DNA from 3 places in the Moritella sp. 36 genome. Region 3 is predicted to be linked to each of the others. Evidence: predicted binding sites of a transcription regulator. Region 3 holds the regulator's gene; each other region holds the start of a gene.
The links. The regulator MetJ, encoded in region 3, represses methionine synthesis genes. The targets are predictions, from matches to a motif close to TAGACGTCTAGACGTCTA.
Positions count from the first base shown of each region.

Region 1: the regulator MetJ is predicted to act here: its motif matches at 4,676-4,693, upstream of metA (homoserine O-acetyltransferase MetA).
Region 2: the regulator MetJ is predicted to act here: its motif matches at 3,157-3,174, upstream of metN (methionine ABC transporter ATP-binding protein MetN).

Region 1 covers NZ_CP056120.1:303,512-309,893, reverse strand. Annotated here, with positions in the region: gene metH (methionine synthase) at 1-3,657, opposite strand, end outside; gene metA (homoserine O-acetyltransferase MetA) at 3,740-4,651, opposite strand; gene HWV03_RS01400 (trimeric intracellular cation channel family protein) at 4,904-5,521, shown strand; gene HWV03_RS01395 (UPF0231 family protein) at 5,518-5,889, opposite strand; gene acnB (bifunctional aconitate hydratase 2/2-methylisocitrate dehydratase) at 6,058-6,382, opposite strand, start outside.
Region 2 covers NZ_CP056120.1:4,294,638-4,301,019, forward strand. Annotated here, with positions in the region: rRNA gene HWV03_RS18995 (23S ribosomal RNA) at 1-167, opposite strand, end outside; tRNA gene HWV03_RS19000 (tRNA-Glu) at 416-491, opposite strand; rRNA gene HWV03_RS19005 (16S ribosomal RNA) at 611-2,155, opposite strand; gene gmhB (D-glycero-beta-D-manno-heptose 1,7-bisphosphate 7-phosphatase) at 2,469-3,023, opposite strand; gene metN (methionine ABC transporter ATP-binding protein MetN) at 3,294-4,328, shown strand; gene HWV03_RS19020 (methionine ABC transporter permease) at 4,318-4,974, shown strand; gene metQ (methionine ABC transporter substrate-binding lipoprotein MetQ) at 5,006-5,812, shown strand; gene HWV03_RS19030 (hypothetical protein) at 5,963-6,382, shown strand, end outside.
Region 3 covers NZ_CP056120.1:138,469-144,850, reverse strand. Annotated here, with positions in the region: gene HWV03_RS00620 (bifunctional aspartate kinase/homoserine dehydrogenase II) at 1-2,139, opposite strand, end outside; gene metJ (met regulon transcriptional regulator MetJ) at 2,316-2,642, shown strand; gene HWV03_RS00610 (RNA-binding S4 domain-containing protein) at 2,796-3,365, opposite strand; gene HWV03_RS00605 (malic enzyme-like NAD(P)-binding protein) at 3,471-4,712, opposite strand; gene rpmE (50S ribosomal protein L31) at 5,119-5,331, opposite strand; gene priA (primosomal protein N') at 5,563-6,382, shown strand, end outside.

The DNA of each region.
Region 1 (6,382 bases), 170 kb from region 3:
TTTACGTTCTGCGTAGTCTTTCACTTGGTCTTCTTGAATCGATGCAACCGCGAAGTAACGTGATTCAGGATGGGAGAATATCCAGCCTGATACCGCCGCACCCGGCCACATTGCATAAGAAGAAGTTAGCTTCATACCTATGCTCTCTGGGTCAAGTAATTCCCAAATAGTGCCTTTCTCCGTATGTTCAGGACAGGCTGCATAACCCGGTGCCGGACGAATACCTTGGTATTTTTCACGGATCAGGTCATCGTTGTTCCACTCTTCCGTTGGTGTGAAACCCCACTCTTCTTTACGTACTAATTCATGCAGGCGTTCAGCCATTGCTTCAGCTAGACGGTCACACACAGATTGAACGAGAATAGCGTTGTAATCATCTTCAATACCTTTGAAGTAATTCGCAACGTCATCTTCACCGATACCGCCCGTTACTGCAAATGCACCCACATAATCGAATTTACCAGAATCTTTAGGTGCTACGAAGTCCGCTAAACAATTATTATATTGACCAGGTTTCTTTTTAGTTTGCTGACGTAGATGCTCAAGTTTGGTTAATACCTGTGATCGCGTTTCATCGGTATACACTTCAATGGTATCGTCATTTACGGTATTCGCAGGGAATAGACCAATCACACCGTTAACAGCAATTTTATAATCGTCAGGCACGCCTTCAAGCCCTGCACCACCTTCTTCTAAACGGTCAAGCATGTCGTTAGCATCATTGAATAAACGCGTCGCTTCTTCACCCACAACTTCATCCGTAAGAATACGTGGATATTTACCCGCCAGAGTCCAAGTCATGAAGAACGGCGTCCAATCAATGTATTTCCGCAATTCCGCAATCGAGTAACTAATATATTTCTGCACACCTAATGTTTTTGGTTCTGGCGGCGTATAGTTAACCCAATCAATTGGTGCTTTATTTGCACGTGCAACATCAAGTGTAACTGGTGCACTGCGTGGTCGTTTACGGGCATGTTGTTCACGGGCAGTGTCGTACTCTTTCGCCATCCTAGCGACGAGTTCAGGTTTTTTGGTTTCTGACAATAACGCCGAAACCACACCAACTGCGCGTGATGCATTAGAAACATAGATAACTGGTTCGTCATAATTTTGCTCAATCTTAACCGCGGTATGGGCTTTCGATGTTGTCGCGCCACCAATCAGAATTGGTAGTTTTAACCCTTTACGTTTACATTCTTTAGCAACGTGTACCATTTCATCTAGTGACGGCGTGATCAGTCCTGATAAACCAATGATGTCGCAGTTTTCATCCACTGCTTTTTTCAAAATATCATCACAAGATACCATGACGCCCATATCGACAATTTCATAGTTATTACACTGTAGTACAACGCCTACAATATTTTTACCGATATCATGCACATCGCCTTTTACCGTGGCTAATAAAATTTTACCGTTTGAAGAGCCTTTTTGTTTTGACGCTTCGATGTAGGGATTTAAATAAGAGACTGCACGTTTCATTACGCGGGCAGATTTAACCACCTGAGGTAAGAACATTTTACCGGCACCAAACAAATCACCAACGGTATTCATACCGTCCATTAACGGACCTTCAATCACTTCTAATGGCAGCGTTGCTTGTTGACGAGCTTCTTCAGTATCTTCATCGATAAACTCAGTGATACCTTTGACTAATGCATGTTCTAAGCGTTTATTAACCTCAAAAGTACGCCACTCTTGCGTTTCAGCTTCCACTTCAACACCTGAATCACGATATTTATCAGCAATATCTAACAACGCTTCCGTACCTTCAGGAGTACGGTTAAGGATCACATCCTCAACAGCATCCAACAGCTCTTTCGGCAGATCATCATAAATGGCTAACTGCCCAGCATTAACAATACCCATATCCATACCTTCACGGATACAGTAATACAAGAACACAGCATGAATTGCTTCACGTAATGGATTGTTACCACGGAACGAGAAAGATACGTTAGAGACACCACCAGAAATCATGGCGTGGGGTAACTCACGTTTAATGTCTTTAACGGCTTCGATGAAATCAACCGCATAGTTATTATGTTCTTCAATACCCGTTGCAACAGCAAAAATATTTGGATCGAAGATGATATCTTCTGGCGGGTAATTTAATTCGTGTACCAAGATATCGTAAGAACGCTTACAAATTTGGAATTTACGCTCTTGGGTATCCGCTTGGCCATCTTCATCAAAAGCCATGACGATCATCGCAGCACCATAACGGCGGATTAATGCTGCTTGGCGGCGGAAGTTATCTTCACCCTCTTTCAATGAAATCGAGTTAACAATCGCTTTACCCTGAACGCATTTCAGACCCGCTTCAAGGATCTCCCACTTCGAGGAGTCAATCATGATTGGCACTTTCGAGATTTCAGGTTCTGAAGCAACTAGGTTTAAAAATCGCTGCATACAATGCAACGAATCCAGCATACCTTCATCCATGTTGATATCGATGATTTGTGCGCCAGACTCTACTTGCTGCTGAGCAACATGTAGTGCTTCGTCATAATTTTCTTCTTTGATCAGACGTTTAAAACGGGCAGAACCAGTTACATTAGTACGTTCACCAACGTTCACAAACAGGCTTTCTTTAGAAATTGTTAATGGCTCTAAACCACTTAAACGGCAAGCAATTTCGATTTCAGGTAATTGACGTGGCTTAATACCTTCAACCGCATCAGCCATAGCTTTAATGTGTTCAGGTGTCGTACCACAACAACCGCCAACCATATTTAAGAAACCAGACTCAGCCCATTCCTTAATATGCTCAGCCATGTCTTCAGGGCTAAGGTCATACTCACCAAACGCATTCGGTAAACCAGCATTAGGATGCGCAGTCACATAGCTTTCTGAAATGCGTGAGAGTTCGCCGACATATTGGCGTAATTCATCAGGCCCTAATGCACAGTTAAGACCAAAGGTGATCGGCTCTGCATGGCGTAATGAATTATAAAATGCTTCTGTGGTTTGCCCCGTCAATGTACGACCCGAGGCATCGGTAATGGTACCTGAGATCATAATCGGTAATTCGTAACCGAGTTCTTCGTATACTGTTTTCACCGCAAAAACCGCAGCTTTAGCGTTCAAGGTATCAAAGATAGTTTCGATCAGAATAAAATCAGAACCGCCTTCGATTAACGCTTTGGTTGATTCGATATACGCTTCAACCATAAGGTCAAATGAAGTATTACGGAAAGCAGGATCATTTACATCAGGAGAAATAGAACAAGTACGGTTGGTTGGTCCTAATACTCCAGCAACAAAACGTGGACGGTCTGGGTTTTCTGCGGTTTTTTCATCGGCAGCTTGACGTGCGATACGTGCAGCTTCACGGTTAATTTCTGCCGATAATGATTCCATATCATAATCAGCCATCGCGATAGTAGTGGCATTAAACGTATTGGTTTCAAGAATATCGGCACCCGCATCGAGGTACTCTTTATGAATGTCAGCAATGAGCTGTGGCTTACTTAATACCAATAAATCATTGTTACCTTTGACGTCGCAATGCCAGTCAGCAAAGCGTTCACCACGGTAATCTATTTCTTCTAATTTATAGTCTTGGATCATCGTCCCCATGCCGCCATCGATGAGCATGATACGTTTTTTTAATTGCTGTTCCAGTTGCTGTTTATTTTTTATAGTAGCCACAAGATCCCTCGTTTAATTTACTGCAGACCCAGTCCTGAGTCTTATTATTTGATACATCTCTAACGTCTATAGATCATTGCATTTATAGATCATTTAAGTCATATGGCGTTTGTTGATAAACATAATAGTTTAACCAGTTGCTATAGAGCAGATTACCATGACTACGCCAAGTAACACGAGGAGCATTTTCAGCATCATTACCTTCATAGTAATTCGCCGGTATTCCGGCTTCAACGCCTTCGGCAATATCACGCATATATTCTTGGTGTAAAGTATCTGCACTGTATTCTGGATGACCCGTTACAAATACCTGACGGAAATCTTTGGATGCAGCTAAATACACACCCGTTTCATCATTCGCCGCTAAGATATTTAGATCTGTACCTGCAAACATCTCTTCAGAAAAGTTGGCATAACGCGACATCGGCACGGAAAATTCATCATCAAACCCGCGCACTAATGGATTATGACGGTGGAACGTTTGCTGTGGATAGACACCAGAAAATTTATTCTCATGGACTTTTTTATCAATGCCATGCAAGACTTTTAATGCCGCTTGTGCAGCCCAGCATAAGAACAGGGTGGATACCACGTGAGTTTTCGACCAGTTAATGATCTCTTCGATTTGTGGCCAATACACGACTTCATCATGACCAACTAAGCCTAATGGCGCACCTGTGATGATCAAACCATCGTAATTATTATGACGAATACGTTCAAAATCGTGATAGAACTCATCAATATGTTCCTGGGGGGTATTCTTAGAGGCACGATAATCAATCCGCAATAACTCTACATTTACTTGCAGTGGCGTATTTGATAATAACCGTAGAATTTGATTTTCAGTCTCAATTTTCTTCGGCATAAGGTTAAGAACAACAACCTGCAGCGGTCTAATTTCTTGCTTGGTTGCTCGTGACTCTAGCATCACAAAAATATTTTCATTACCTAATATTTCCGCAGCCGGAAGCCCGTCTTTAATTCTAATCGGCATTATTCCCATCCTTAAGTAATACATTAGCCATCCAGAAGTCTAACCTATTTGTGTAACCTTTGTAAGTGTTACAACAAATTTAATCCCGCATTACAGAGTTTACAATCTAAGTCGAAGTAAAATCCTGACCTCAAATTCAGTTTAGGTTGACCATAAAAATGTTTATGTATAGGATCGCCAACTTGTAAGGAGCTAAGCATATTTTAAATGGATATCTCCCCCAAATTTCGTTAACTTAAAGGGTTCGCAATAATGCTAACTTATATCTATTTAATCGCGATAACTGCCGAAGCGATGTCGGGTGCATTGATGGCGGGTCGCCGTAATATGGACATCTTCGGCGTGGCTGTGATCGCGTTTGTTACTGCGCTTGGTGGTGGTACAGTCCGTGATCTGTTATTGGGTAATTTTCCAATATCTTGGACCCAACACCCCCACTATGTCTATATCACCATATGCGCAGGTTTGTTTACTATTCTGATAGCTAAGCACATGAATCATTTACGCCGTTTATTCTTAGTACTTGATGCGGTAGGCTTGATAGCATTTACCATTATTGGTTGTAATGTAGCGATGAAACTCGGTTATCACCCAACCGTGATTATTATGGCGGGTATGATAACGGGTATTTGTGGCGGGGTAATACGCGATCTACTCTGTAATCGTACCCCGGTGGTATTCTGTAAAGAGATCTACGCGGGTATCTCATTATTAGTCGCGGTACTTTATCTGGGCTTAGAAACGTTTGGTATTGACCACAATATCAATCTTATTGTGGCCTTCTGCCTCGGTGTATCACTGCGCCTATGTGCTATTTATCGGAAATGGTCATTACCAACATTTAGCTACACATCGGAAGAGTGGGATTAACGCTGACTAAAGAATTCTAACCAGGCTTGGAGTATGATCTCAAAATCCTCCAAGCCACAAACTGCTACAGTTTCCGCATCATAAAAATTCATATCGTCATCTAGCTCTTCGCCAGTATCAATTAACTCCGAATTCATACAAGCACAGACATCTTCTTGCGTCATGGTTAATGTCATCTCATCACCAACTAAACGGTACTCTTGTTTTTTACGTGCTTTTAATAAATCAACTTCCGCTTGAATCAACGCAATAGTGGCCTTATCCGTACCTAAAGTGCCTTGGATCCAACTACCTAATGCCGTCTGTTCCATTGATATGATGACGCGGTATGTATCTGTAAGGGTATCTTTTCGAAATTCAAAATCCACGGTTATGCCTGCTTCTTATTAGTTAATAAATATAATAGCTGTTCAGCGCTGGAGTGTAACAAAAAACAACCGAAACAAAAACGGCTCCCTATCGAGGGAGCCGTTTCATTATTATTTTATCTATTTCTGTTTAATTAACAGTTCAGCATCCAGGATGGTACGCGTTAATTATACTGCTTCTTGAACAATCACTTCGTTCGCTTTCTCAATGTAAGAAGCAATTTGATCGAAGTTTAAGTAACGGTATGTATCCGCTGCTGTTGCATCAATTTCAGAAGCCAGTTCCATGTACTCAGCAACTGTTGGGATCTTACCTTTAATCGCCGCTACTGCAGCAACTTCAGCAGAACTGAGGTAAACGTTAGCGCCATTACCTAAACGGTTCGGGAAGTTACGTGTTGAAGTAGAAACAACCGTCGTATTATCGCCTACACGTGCTTGGTTACCCATACACAGTGAACAACCAGGCATTTCTGTACGAGCGCCCGCTTTA
Region 2 (6,382 bases), 880 kb from region 3:
GCTATGTATTCACGTTACGATACTCTACAAAGTAGAGTGGGTTCCCCCATTCGGAAATCTGTGGATTAACGCTTTTTATCAACTCCCCACAGCTTAACGCAGATTAACACGTCCTTCATCGCCTCTGACTGCCTAGGCATCCACCGTATACGCTTAGTCACTTAACCATACAATCTAAAGTCGACCGTACAATTGAAATAACTAGGTATTATCTAGTTTTTTTCGCCTCAAGAATACTCAAGAACACTATATTGTTATTGCCGAAGCAATAACGTGTTTTAAGAACTTCTTTATTTATTCAGCTTTCCAAATTTTTAAAGAGCAATTTGCTAAAAAGCAAAGATAAGCATTCGCTGCTTAGCTTTGATTTTTAATCAGAAAGAAAAAATACTCCATCTTCCTTACAGAAGAAAGATGGTATCCCGTACGAGATTTGAACTCGTGTTACCGCCGTGAAAGGGCGGTGTCCTAGGCCTCTAGACGAACGGGACACTATTTACTTTCTACGTTTGGATTTCATCCCAAACGTTGTCTTATTTTCATAAGACTGTCTTTAACGTTTCTATTCAAGCAATTTGTGTGGGCACTTACAAAAATTAACAACTTTACGTAAGGAGGTGATCCAGCCCCAGGTTCCCCTAGGGCTACCTTGTTACGACTTCACCCCAGTCATGAACCACACCGTGGTCATCGCCCTCCCGAAGGTTAAGCTAATGACTTCTGGTGCAGCCCACTCCCATGGTGTGACGGGCGGTGTGTACAAGGCCCGGGAACGTATTCACCGTGACATTCTGATTCACGATTACTAGCGATTCCGACTTCATGGGGTCGAGTTGCAGACCCCAATCCGGACTACGACGCACTTTATGGGATTCGCTTACCATTGCTGGTTTGCAGCCCTTTGTATGCGCCATTGTAGCACGTGTGTAGCCCTACTCGTAAGGGCCATGATGACTTGACGTCGTCCCCACCTTCCTCCGGTTTATCACCGGCAGTCTCCTTAGAGTTCCCACCATTACGTGCTGGCAAATAAGGATAAGGGTTGCGCTCGTTGCGGGACTTAACCCAACATTTCACAACACGAGCTGACGACAGCCATGCAGCACCTGTCTCATAGTTCCCGAAGGCACCAATTCATCTCTGAAAAGTTCTATGGATGTCAAGAGTAGGTAAGGTTCTTCGCGTTGCATCGAATTAAACCACATGCTCCACCGCTTGTGCGGGCCCCCGTCAATTCATTTGAGTTTTAACCTTGCGGCCGTACTCCCCAGGCGGTCTACTTAATGCGTTAGCTTAAGAGCCCAGTTCTCAAGGAACCAAACTCCGAGTAGACATCGTTTACGGCGTGGACTACCGGGGTATCTAATCCCGTTTGCTACCCACGCTTTCGCATCTGAGCGTCAGTTACTTGCCAGGTGGCCGCCTTCGCCACTGGTATTCCTTCAGATCTCTACGCATTTCACCGCTACACCTGAAATTCTACCACCCTCTCAAGAACTCTAGTTTGCCAGTTCGAAATGCAGTTCCCAGGTTGAGCCCGGGGCTTTCACATCTCGCTTAACAAACCGCCTGCATGCGCTTTACGCCCAGTAATTCCGATTAACGCTTGCACCCTCCGTATTACCGCGGCTGCTGGCACGGAGTTAGCCGGTGCTTCTTCTGCGAGTAACGTCACAGCAGTAGAGTATTAATCTACTGCCTTTCCTCCTCGCTGAAAGTACTTTACAACCCTAAGGCCTTCTTCATACACGCGGTATGGCTGCATCAGGGTTTCCCCCATTGTGCAATATTCCCCACTGCTGCCTCCCGTAGGAGTCTGGACCGTGTCTCAGTTCCAGTGTGGCTGATCATCCTCTCAGACCAGCTAGGGATCGTCGCCTTGGTGAGCTCTTACCTCACCAACAAGCTAATCCCACTTGGGCTCATCTAGTCGCGAGAGCTTTCAAGAAGAGGCCCCCTTTCACCCGTAGGTCGTATGCGGTATTAGCAGTCGTTTCCAACTGTTGTCCCCCTCGACTAGGCAGATTCCCAAGCATTACTCACCCGTCCGCCGCTCGACGCCAGAATAGCAAGCTATTCTTCGTTTCCGCTCGACTTGCATGTGTTAAGCCTACCGCCAGCGTTCAATCTGAGCCATGATCAAACTCTTCAATTAAAAGTTTTTTGACTAATCAACGACGTTGATTAAGTCGGCTCAATGAATTCTGTACTTCAACAACAAACCGAGGTTTGTTGTTTATAAAACCAAATCTTTCGATTTAATTTAATGTTCACAATTACATTGATATAATTTTTGGTCATTATATCTCTGCAAGTGCTCACACAGATTGCTTGAATAAATTGTTAAAGAACATACTGAGCGGCTGCTGCCGTGTCAGTGGGGTGGATTATAGAGAACTACGTTTTATTGGCAAGACTTTTCCTTAAAAAAAACGCAACTGCTCAAATAACAACCAACAAGTGTCGATTTAGTCGTTAACTATCGTTTTAGCCGCAGATAATAGGTCTATAAACACAGCATCTGCTGCTTCTGCACCTTTTTCACATAGCACTTTACCCGTCGACACCAAATAATTGGCTTTGAGCTGTGATTTTTGACCAGCCTGAATATCAGATAGTTTATCACCCACTAAATACGAGTTAGCAAAATCAATATCTAGATCTTTACCTGCACTATCTAACATCCCTGTATTTGGCTTACGACATAAACAATCTTGCTTATAATCACCAATACCTTTTTCGGGATGATGAGGACAATAATAAATACCATCAAGATCGACACCCCGATCGGCAAGTGACCAATCCATCCATTCCGTGAGCGTCATAAATTCATCTTCAGTATAATAACCTCGTGCAATACCAGACTGATTTGTTATTACAACTAATAGATAACCATGCGCCTTCAATAATTGCATTGCTTCAATGCTGCCATCAATGAATTCAAAATCATCAATTTTTGAAACATAACCTTTATCTTTATTAATCACACCATCACGGTCTAAGAACACAGCTGCAGTTGCCACTATTATTACCTTTATTATCAATCATTCTAATTGCACATTATTTCACGTCATAAAAATTACGCAATCCATACCTTTTACATGTAAATGTAAACCTAAGCAATTAAAACTACCTCAATAGAAATAAAACACGGTTTAGCCATCTAGATGTAAAAAAGGCCATTGACTTTGGGCAACTAAATAACTAGCATATGTATCCAGTTGTTACTCATAAATGAAGAATTAATATCTAATCTTATATATCAATTTTTACTTTTCGTTTTAGGCGTTGAAATGATTAAATTAACAAATATAAATAAAATATTTGAAACTACAGACAAACCTGTTTATGCCTTGAAAGACGTTAACCTAAACGTCGAAAAAGGTGAGATATTCGGTGTTATAGGTTCATCAGGTGCGGGTAAAAGTACCCTTATTCGTTGTGTAAACTTACTTGAAACTCCAACATCGGGATCAATTCAGCTTGATGGCGTTGAACTAACTCAACTAAATAAAGCAGAACTATGTACTGCACGACGCCAAATCGGCATGATATTTCAACATTTCAATTTATTATCGTCTCGAACTGTATTTGATAATGTAGCATTACCGCTGGAATTAGCAGGTATTGATAAAGCCGAGATCAATAGCAAAATTACACCACTGCTTGAGTTAGTTGGCTTATCAACAAAACATAAAGCTTACCCTTCGGAATTAAGTGGCGGTCAAAAACAGCGTGTGGCGATTGCGCGTGCATTAGCTTCAGAACCTAAAGTACTGCTGTGCGATGAAGCAACATCAGCACTAGACCCGAGTACAACAAAATCAATTTTAGAACTATTAAAAAATATTAATGCACGACTAGGCCTGACGATTCTACTTATCACGCACGAAATGGAAGTGGTTAAAAATATCTGCCATAAAGTTGCGATCATTGATAAAGGCGAATTGATTGAACAAAATACGGTAGCGAAGTTCTTTGCTAATCCAGAAACAGAATTAGCACAAATATTTATTGAAGCAACGATAAACCTAGAAATTCCTGATGAGTATAAACAACGATTATCGTTAAATAGGAAAGAAAACTCAACGCCATTAGTACGTCTTGGCTTCACTGGTAACAGTGTTGACTCAGCCGTTATTTCAGAAGTAAGTCGTACATTAAATGTTGATGTGAATATTTTAAGTGCCGATATTGAATTTGCCGGCGGCATCAAGTTCGGTTATATGCTTGCCGAACTTATTGGTAATAAAGAAAACACTCTTGCAGCCAAAGCATTTTTCCAACAACACGCAGTTAATGTAGAGGTTATCGGTTATGTCGACTGATCAAATGATTAATTTACTTTTTACCGCAACGATTGAAACACTCGAGATGGTCGGTATTGCCGCTGCAATTGCATGTTTACTGGGTATGCCAACAGGCATCCTATTGCATGTAACAAAAACCAACGGTATTTTAGAAAATAAAAAATTAAATAATGTATTAAGTGTGATTGTAAATGTAGGTCGTTCAGTACCTTTCATTATTTTACTTGTTGCAATCATTCCTTTTACACGCCTGATTGTCGGCTCATCAATCGGCACTGGCGCAATGATCGTTCCACTAACAGTTGCTTCAATCCCTTTTATTGCTCGATTAATTGAAGGTGCATTATTAGATGTGCCAGCAGGGCTAGTCGAAGCAGCGCAAACAATGGGCGCGACACCACTACAAATTATAATGAAAGTGTTAATCCCAGAAGCAATGCCAGGAATTATTAATAGCATCACAATCACGTTAGTAACACTTGTAAACTACTCAGCAATGGCGGGTACTGTCGGCGGCGGCGGCCTAGGCGATGTTGGTATTCAGCATGGTTACATTGGCTTTAACCCTACTATTATTCTAATTACAGTAATCTTACTGGTGATCATCGTACAAGTTATTCAATCAGTCGGTGAACGCTTAATAAGTAAAGTCGACCACAGATAATAAATTTTAACAACTCAAGGAAATATTAATCATGGAATTTTCACTAAAGAAATTAGTATCAGTAACAGCAATTGCATCAAGTGTGTTATTAAGTGCATGTAGTGGCGACAAAGACTCAACAGTATTAAAAGTGGGCGCAATGGCTGGCCCTGAAGCGGAAGTCATTGAGATTGCAAAGAAAATTGCTAAAGAGAAATACGATCTAGACATTGAAATAGTCACCTTTACGGATTATGTAACACCAAACCGAGCACTTGAAGAAGGCAGTATTGATGTAAATGCTTTCCAACATAAACCTTATCTAGATGCACAAATCGAACAACGTGGTTACGATATTACAGCAGTAGCAAACACATTTGTTTATCCAATTGCGGCATACTCAGCATCAATCAAGCGTGTTGACGAGCTTAAAGAAGGTAATAAAATTGCAGTACCAAATGATCCAACTAACCTAGGGCGCTCATTATTATTACTTGAGCAACAAGGTATCATCGCACTTAAAGCTGGCGCGGGTATTAAAGCTACAGAATTAGACATTACTGCGAATCCATTTGGTGTTGAGATTATAAAATTAGAAGCTGCGCTATTAGCGCGTAACTTACAAGACGTAACAATAGCGGTTATCAACACCACATTTGCAACTAAGATTGGTTTATCGCCAACTAAAGACGGCATCTTCGTGGAAAATAAAGAATCTCCATACGTAAATTTAATTGTTGCTCGTAACGACAATAAAGATTCAGAGAAAGTAAAACAATTCATCGCGGCATTCCAAACTCAAGAAGTGTATGACGAAGCTAAAAAACTATTTAACAATTCAATCGTAAAGGGCTGGTAATCAGCTGTTACGCAAACGACCTGTGCGATAACAGGTCTAAATAGTTATAATAAGGTGTGGTTGGTAACAAAATTTATTCTGTATTATTTTTGATATCAATCACATTTTCTACCAAGCTTAGTGAATAGCTCATCATCAGAGATTCATTAAATGCCCAACTCTTTATTGAACAACGTATCTCTGTGGCCTTCTATAACCACAAGCATAATGATTTTCCTTTCTGTACCGGTAATGGCCTCTCTCTCTGGTGATACAGATGAACGCAATAATCTTTCGTCTTCGCCCCTAATCAACTTACCGAACAATGAAATAAATTCATTTTCGATTAATTGGCAATGGACTGATAGCAAAGGAAAGAGCTTAAAGATAAAATCATTTTTTGATACCGATATTGTTGAAACATCATTATTAGACAGTTATAAATTGTCCTTTTCATTGAGTTATCCAATCAAAGCGATTCATACCTACTTAACGCCAAGACTCGAATTTGCTATCGACCGTATTAATTTCTACACTCCAAATGATCAAGAAAAAATAAAAGACATACAATACGCATTTACCAATAAAGAC
Region 3 (6,382 bases):
GAGTGCTTCGCAATGTTCTAAAAACTCGTCCACTTTAAATGCCATTAGATCTTCTGATACCAATGACTCGAGTTTAATATCGCCAAGATCCATCTCATAGCCCGCTTCACGGCTTAGAATAAGCAGTTTGCGCTGTACGTCCTTACCCGATAAATCTTCACGAGGGTCAGGTTCCGTTAGCCCTTGATGCCAAGCTTGTTCCACTAATTCCGAGAACGCAATTTTACCATCATATTGTTGAAACAACCAAGATAAGGTACCAGAGAAAATACCGCTAACAGCTGTCACTTGATCACCACTGTGTTGCAGCATATCCATAGATGATTGGATCGGTAACCCTGCGCCAACCGTGGCGTTGTATAACCAATAGCTTTCATTATCACTAAAGCTCTGCTTAACCCGATTATAAAATTCACTGCTCGCCGCGCCAGCGAATTTATTTGCTGAAATCAGATGGAAACCGTGTTGGGCAAATTCAGGATAATAATAGCTGATAGCTTCACTAGCGGTAATATCGATAATCACCAGTTCATCAAACGGGTGCAATGCGAGATTAGATAATAACTGTTCCCATACAAACGATTCGGGTTGGAAGTCATCAAGTACCGTCGCAGCATCCAGACCATTGAAGTCTAATACCCCGCCCTGAGAGCCATATACACCGCATAAACACAGTTCGACATTTTGTTGTTCGGGTACTTTATGCATTTGCTCCGCAAACAGAGATAGCCAACCAGCACCGATATTTCCTTTACCAAACAGCACCACACCAATGCGTCTTGGCTGCTTAAATAACGCCGTATGTAACTCTTTCAATAACGGCTCTAACACCACTTTCTGCAGAACGGCACAGATACTTAAATGGTTTTCACCTGTCTGTACAAATGTTAGATTATGCTCTGAAATTAATTGATAAAACTGATGTGATTGCAACGCATTATCGGTTACACCAGAACCCACTAGCGCCACCATACAAAAACCACTCACATGCTCAATGGCTTTTACATTAGATTGCTGCTGTTTATATGTTGCTAATGCAGTAAGTGCAAACTCAACAATTTCAGCGGTATAACCAAATCTAACCATATAATCCGTCGGACGGCGTTTGATACAGATAGGAGAGAGTTGCTGCTGTGCTAACAATGCAATTAACTGATTATATTGTTGCTGGTAATCTGCATCATGATTAAACTCAACATCCACTAAATGTAGATCATCAATCGAGGTGACAATTTTAGCCCCTTTACCTTTTGGTAAACGACGGTGGATCTGAGTTGACCCCTCATCAGGGGTATAACTGCAACGTAACTGCACATGCTGTTTACTCTCGACAACAGGTTGTAATGTACGCGCATGTAATACGGGAGAGCCTAAACGCGCGAGCTCAGCCGCTTCATAAAGTGATAATTTAGTTTGCAGTTCAGCATCTTTTACACGACGTGGGTCGGCACTAAATACCCCCGCAACATCGCTCCAAATAGTGGTTTGATCAGCATCTACTAATGCAGCTAACAAGGTCGCAGAATAATCAGAGCCATTTCGCCCCAATGTCACAGTACGCTGTTGTGTATCTGCAGCAATAAAACCGGTCACGACAACGCGATTAGTCAGGGTCGCTAAACACGAGTCTAATTTTTGGCGAGACACCATTTCATCAACCACAGGTTGCGCGGCTAATTCAGTTGTTAAAAACAAGCGAGAATCTAAATCATTAGCTGGTAGTTCGCTTTGACTCAGTAAAGCTGCTAATAATCGTGCGGACCACACCTCACCATGCGCTAAAATTTGGTTTTTAGCATACACATCAAGGGTAGTTTCTAATAAATGGCCTATAGTATGAATATCATCTTGCAATGCAGAAGTGAGTTGTGTGCATAAGGCACCTTCTAATAGTTCTGTAACTAACTTAGTTTGATACTCGCATGTCGCAATAAGACGTTCCGATGCAGCTTGATCACCGTCTTCGGCTAATTGTAATAATTCTAATAATTGATTGGTGGTCTTGCCCGCTGCAGAAACGACAATAAGATCGCGTGCTTTGGTGTGTTGGCTAATTATCGTCAATACTCGACGATAACAGGTAGCATCAGCTAAACTACTGCCACCAAATTTATGAATACTGCGCTTAATTGCGTCCATGCGTTCTCCCGAACTTAATATCGAATTAATATATTTCCAGTAACTCAAAACATACACTATTAGGCTACAACAGGTCAATAGACGTCTAGAGCTCTTTACATACTGATTGCCAATAATCAAATTCAAAGGTAGACTTATTACTTATTCATAAATAATAATTTACGCAAAGGTCAAAAATGACGAAGTGGAACGGCGAGTATATTAGCCCCTATGCAGAGCATGGGAAAAAGAGTGAACAGGTTAAAAAAATTACTGTTTCAATTCCTTTGAAAGTATTAAAAGTACTGACAGATGAAAGAACTCGCCGTCAGATTAATAATCAACGACATGCAACCAACAGTGAGTTGTTGTGTGAGGCATTTTTACATGCTTACACAGGTCAACCATTACCTGCCGATGAAGATTTAACAAAAGACAAACCAGACAGTATCCCTGAAGAAGCTCGGGCACAAATGTTAGCGCTGGGTATCAATATCGATGATTATTTAGAACAAGATGATTAGTCACTAACTAACGAATGCTAAATAAAGAACGTCTGAAAATAAAACAGGCCCACCTTTTATAAAACAGGCCCCAATTATAGGAGCCTGTTTTGATTTAACCTATATACAATGCGCTATCTAGCTCGCATTGTTGCTAATACCTTAAAGTGAAATCTAAAAACTAAAAGGAGCCGCGCGGCCTTTTTTCTTTTTCTCAACCGGTTTCGGTTCAGCTACTTTCACTTGTTTAGCTTCAGATTTTTTCTTTTTCTTCTTTTCAGGCTGCTCCCAGATACCTTCAGGGATGCTGTCGACAACAGGCTTAGCAACTGGTGTTGGTGCAATAAATTCGGGTTCAACAGCAACATCTTGCTCAACAGTATTGTTTCCTGTGAAATAGTCTTCAGTAACATCGTTTTCTGTAATATATGTTGCTACAGAATCAGACTCTAAAGCCGCAGGGTCCACAAATTCTTCTTCATCAGTAATATCGTACTCTGCAAGTTCTTCCGCAGACATGACTTGATAAGCTTCACCATTAAAACCAATGATATCGCCAAACATGATCTTTTTACGTTTGCGTGTTTCAACTTCACCATTCACATACACATAACCGTCTGCAATATAGTTCTTCGCTTCACTGCCCGAGGTCACTAAATTTTCGATTTTTAAGATCTTATATAATTCAATCGGTTCTTCAGCGACAACAACAGGGATAACTTCAATTTCATATTCTTCAGACATGGGAACCTTAAATGTGGGCAAATAGCAGAACTTTATACAAGTATAAACCTAGAAATGCAAACGCCAAGGATAAACCTTGGCGTTTGTGAAAATCATACTGGTTAGTTACAGCATGTAATTCTCTGGTAAATCGATACGCGATACACCCGTTTCAACTGCCGCTAATGCAACAGCACGTGCAACACGTGGTAATAAACGAGGATCCATTGGCTTTGGAATAATGTACTCTTTACCAAACTCTAACGATGTCGCACCAGACGCAGCTAATACTGACTGTGGCACTTCTTCTTTCGCAATTTCACGAATTGCATGTACAGCCGCGACTTTCATTGCTTCATTAATCACACTCGCTCGCGCATCTAATGCTCCACGGAAGATAAACGGGAAGCACAGTACGTTATTCACCTGATTTGGATAATCAGAACGACCCGTTGCCATGATCAAATCTTGACGTGCCGCGTGAGCCAATTCAGGTTTAATTTCTGGATCAGGATTCGAACATGCAAAAATAATTGGATTATCGGCCATTAATTTGACATCGTCAGCAGACAATACATTTGGACCTGAAACACCAACAAATACGTCAGCACCGTTAATTGCATCTTGCAATGTACGCTTATCAGTATTATTAGCAAAACGTTGCTTATACTCGTTAATGTCATCACGACGTGTGTGGATCACGCCTTTACGATCTAACATGTAGATTTTTTCACGTTGTGCGCCACATGAAATTAATAATTCCATACATGCAATTGCAGCAGCACCAGCGCCCATACAAACAATCGCCGCTTCAGTGATGTCTTTACCTTGAATATCTAGCGCATTAATCATACCTGCAGCGGTTACGATTGCAGTACCGTGCTGATCGTCATGAAATACAGGGATCTGACAACGTGCAATTAACGCTTTTTCAATTTCAAAGCATTCTGGCGCTTTAATATCTTCGAGATTAATACCACCGAATGTATCGGCAATATTGGCAACTGTATCAATAAATTCTTCTGTCGTACGGTGTTTCACTTCAATATCAATCGAATCGATATCAGCAAAGCGCTTGAATAGTAGTGCTTTACCTTCCATTACCGGTTTTGAAGCCAGTGGGCCTAAATTACCGAGACCTAAAATCGCAGTACCGTTAGTGATCACCGCCACTAAGTTGCCTTTGGCCGTATATTTATAAGCATCATCAGGGTTAGCAGCAATTTCACGCACTGGCTCTGCGACACCTGGGCTATATGCTAAAGAAAGATCATCAGCAGTTTCTGCTGACGTAGTAAGTTGAATAGCAATTTTGCCTGGTTTAGGGTTCGCATGGTAATCCAATGCTTGCTGTCTAAGGTCTGACATACACAATATCCTGAATGAAATGAATGCACATAACTCACCGCCTTAATTCAAGAATAACAAGGTGTGAGAAACAACGTTGGGGGAATTAAAATAATAATCGAATGTAACGCCAAATATTTAACTTTAATTTAACACAGGTCTCTTTTATTTTACACTGAGCTAAACTAGCTAATAATATTGTTACCATTATTCTACAGTAATTTAAGTTGTTTATTCTACCTTTGTACTGGTATGAGGTGTTTATTTTTATATGATTTACTAATTTTAGAAGAACATTTTTATCCAAATGAAAGCATTTAGGTTAAATATTAGTTTTATAAATGTTTCAAACTGTTTTTAAGACATAAAAAAAGGCACCCTAAGGTACCTTTTTGATTCACTACAAAAAATTGTATAAATACAATTCTTATTTTGCAGAAAGAGCGCCAAAACGCTTGTTGAACTTATCAACACGACCACCAGTATCAACATTACGTTGCTTACCAGTGTAGAATGGGTGACAGTTTGAACATACGTCTAGCGTGATGTTTTTACCGCGAGTTGAACCAACAGCGAAAATGTTACCGCATGAACATTTTGCTTCCATAGAAGCATATTCTGGGTGGATACCTTGTTTCATAGAAACCTCAATTTAGTTATGTCGCCATCTGAAACACTGCCAGACACCACATAAAGTTATAGAATTTTTAGGCTGCGAATAATATAGGATCTTGCCCCTAAATATCAATAGCTGATGCATAAATAAACCACAATTAGAAGATTAAACAGAAAATATCAAGACATTACCTAGTTAACAGCCGTAAACTGTTTGCTGAAGTACAGATACAGTCCGTAAAAGAGAGTTAAGTTCATGCCAGTTGTTGCCGTCGCCGTTCCCATACATTTAAGCAGAACTTTTGATTATACCTATTCTGAGAATGAACATATTCAGCCTGGCATGCGTGTCTGCGTTCCCTTTATGAATAAGCAATTAGTTGGTATTGCACTGGTAACCAAAAACGACAGTGAATTTCCGCTCGAAAGGCTAAAGCCAATCATTAATGTACTCGATGACAACGCCATTTTATCCGCTGACATGCTAGCATTTTTTACTTGGTGCGCTGATTATTACCATTACCCGATTGGTGAAGTGATCGCACAAGCCCTACCGGTATTATTACGTAAATTAGAGTCTGCAAAATTAAACAGCTACACATTCTGGCAATTAACCGATAACGCGCATGAATTAACAGCTCAAGAATTAAATCGCTTAACACCGGCTCAATTACAAACCATCAAGTTACTGGCTGAAACAAGGCTAACCCAATCACACTTAAAGTTAGCCAATATCAAATCAACGACCATCAAAGCATTGCAAGACAAAGGGCTAATTAGCCAAGAATACATAGAGGTCCAAGATAACGATGCTCAACACTGGCGCCAGAATCTCGTTATTAGTGATAATCGCCCCTCCCTCAATACCGAGCAAGCGATCACCATTGCGGCGATTGATATTAATCACTTTGCCACTTATCTGCTTGATGGTGTTACTGGTAGTGGTAAAACCGAAGTCTATCTTAATGTCATAGAGAAAGTATTAAAGACCGGTAAACAAGCGCTGGTATTAGTCCCTGAAATCGGTCTCACGCCACAAACTATTTCACGCTTCAAACGTCGTTTCAACGTACCAA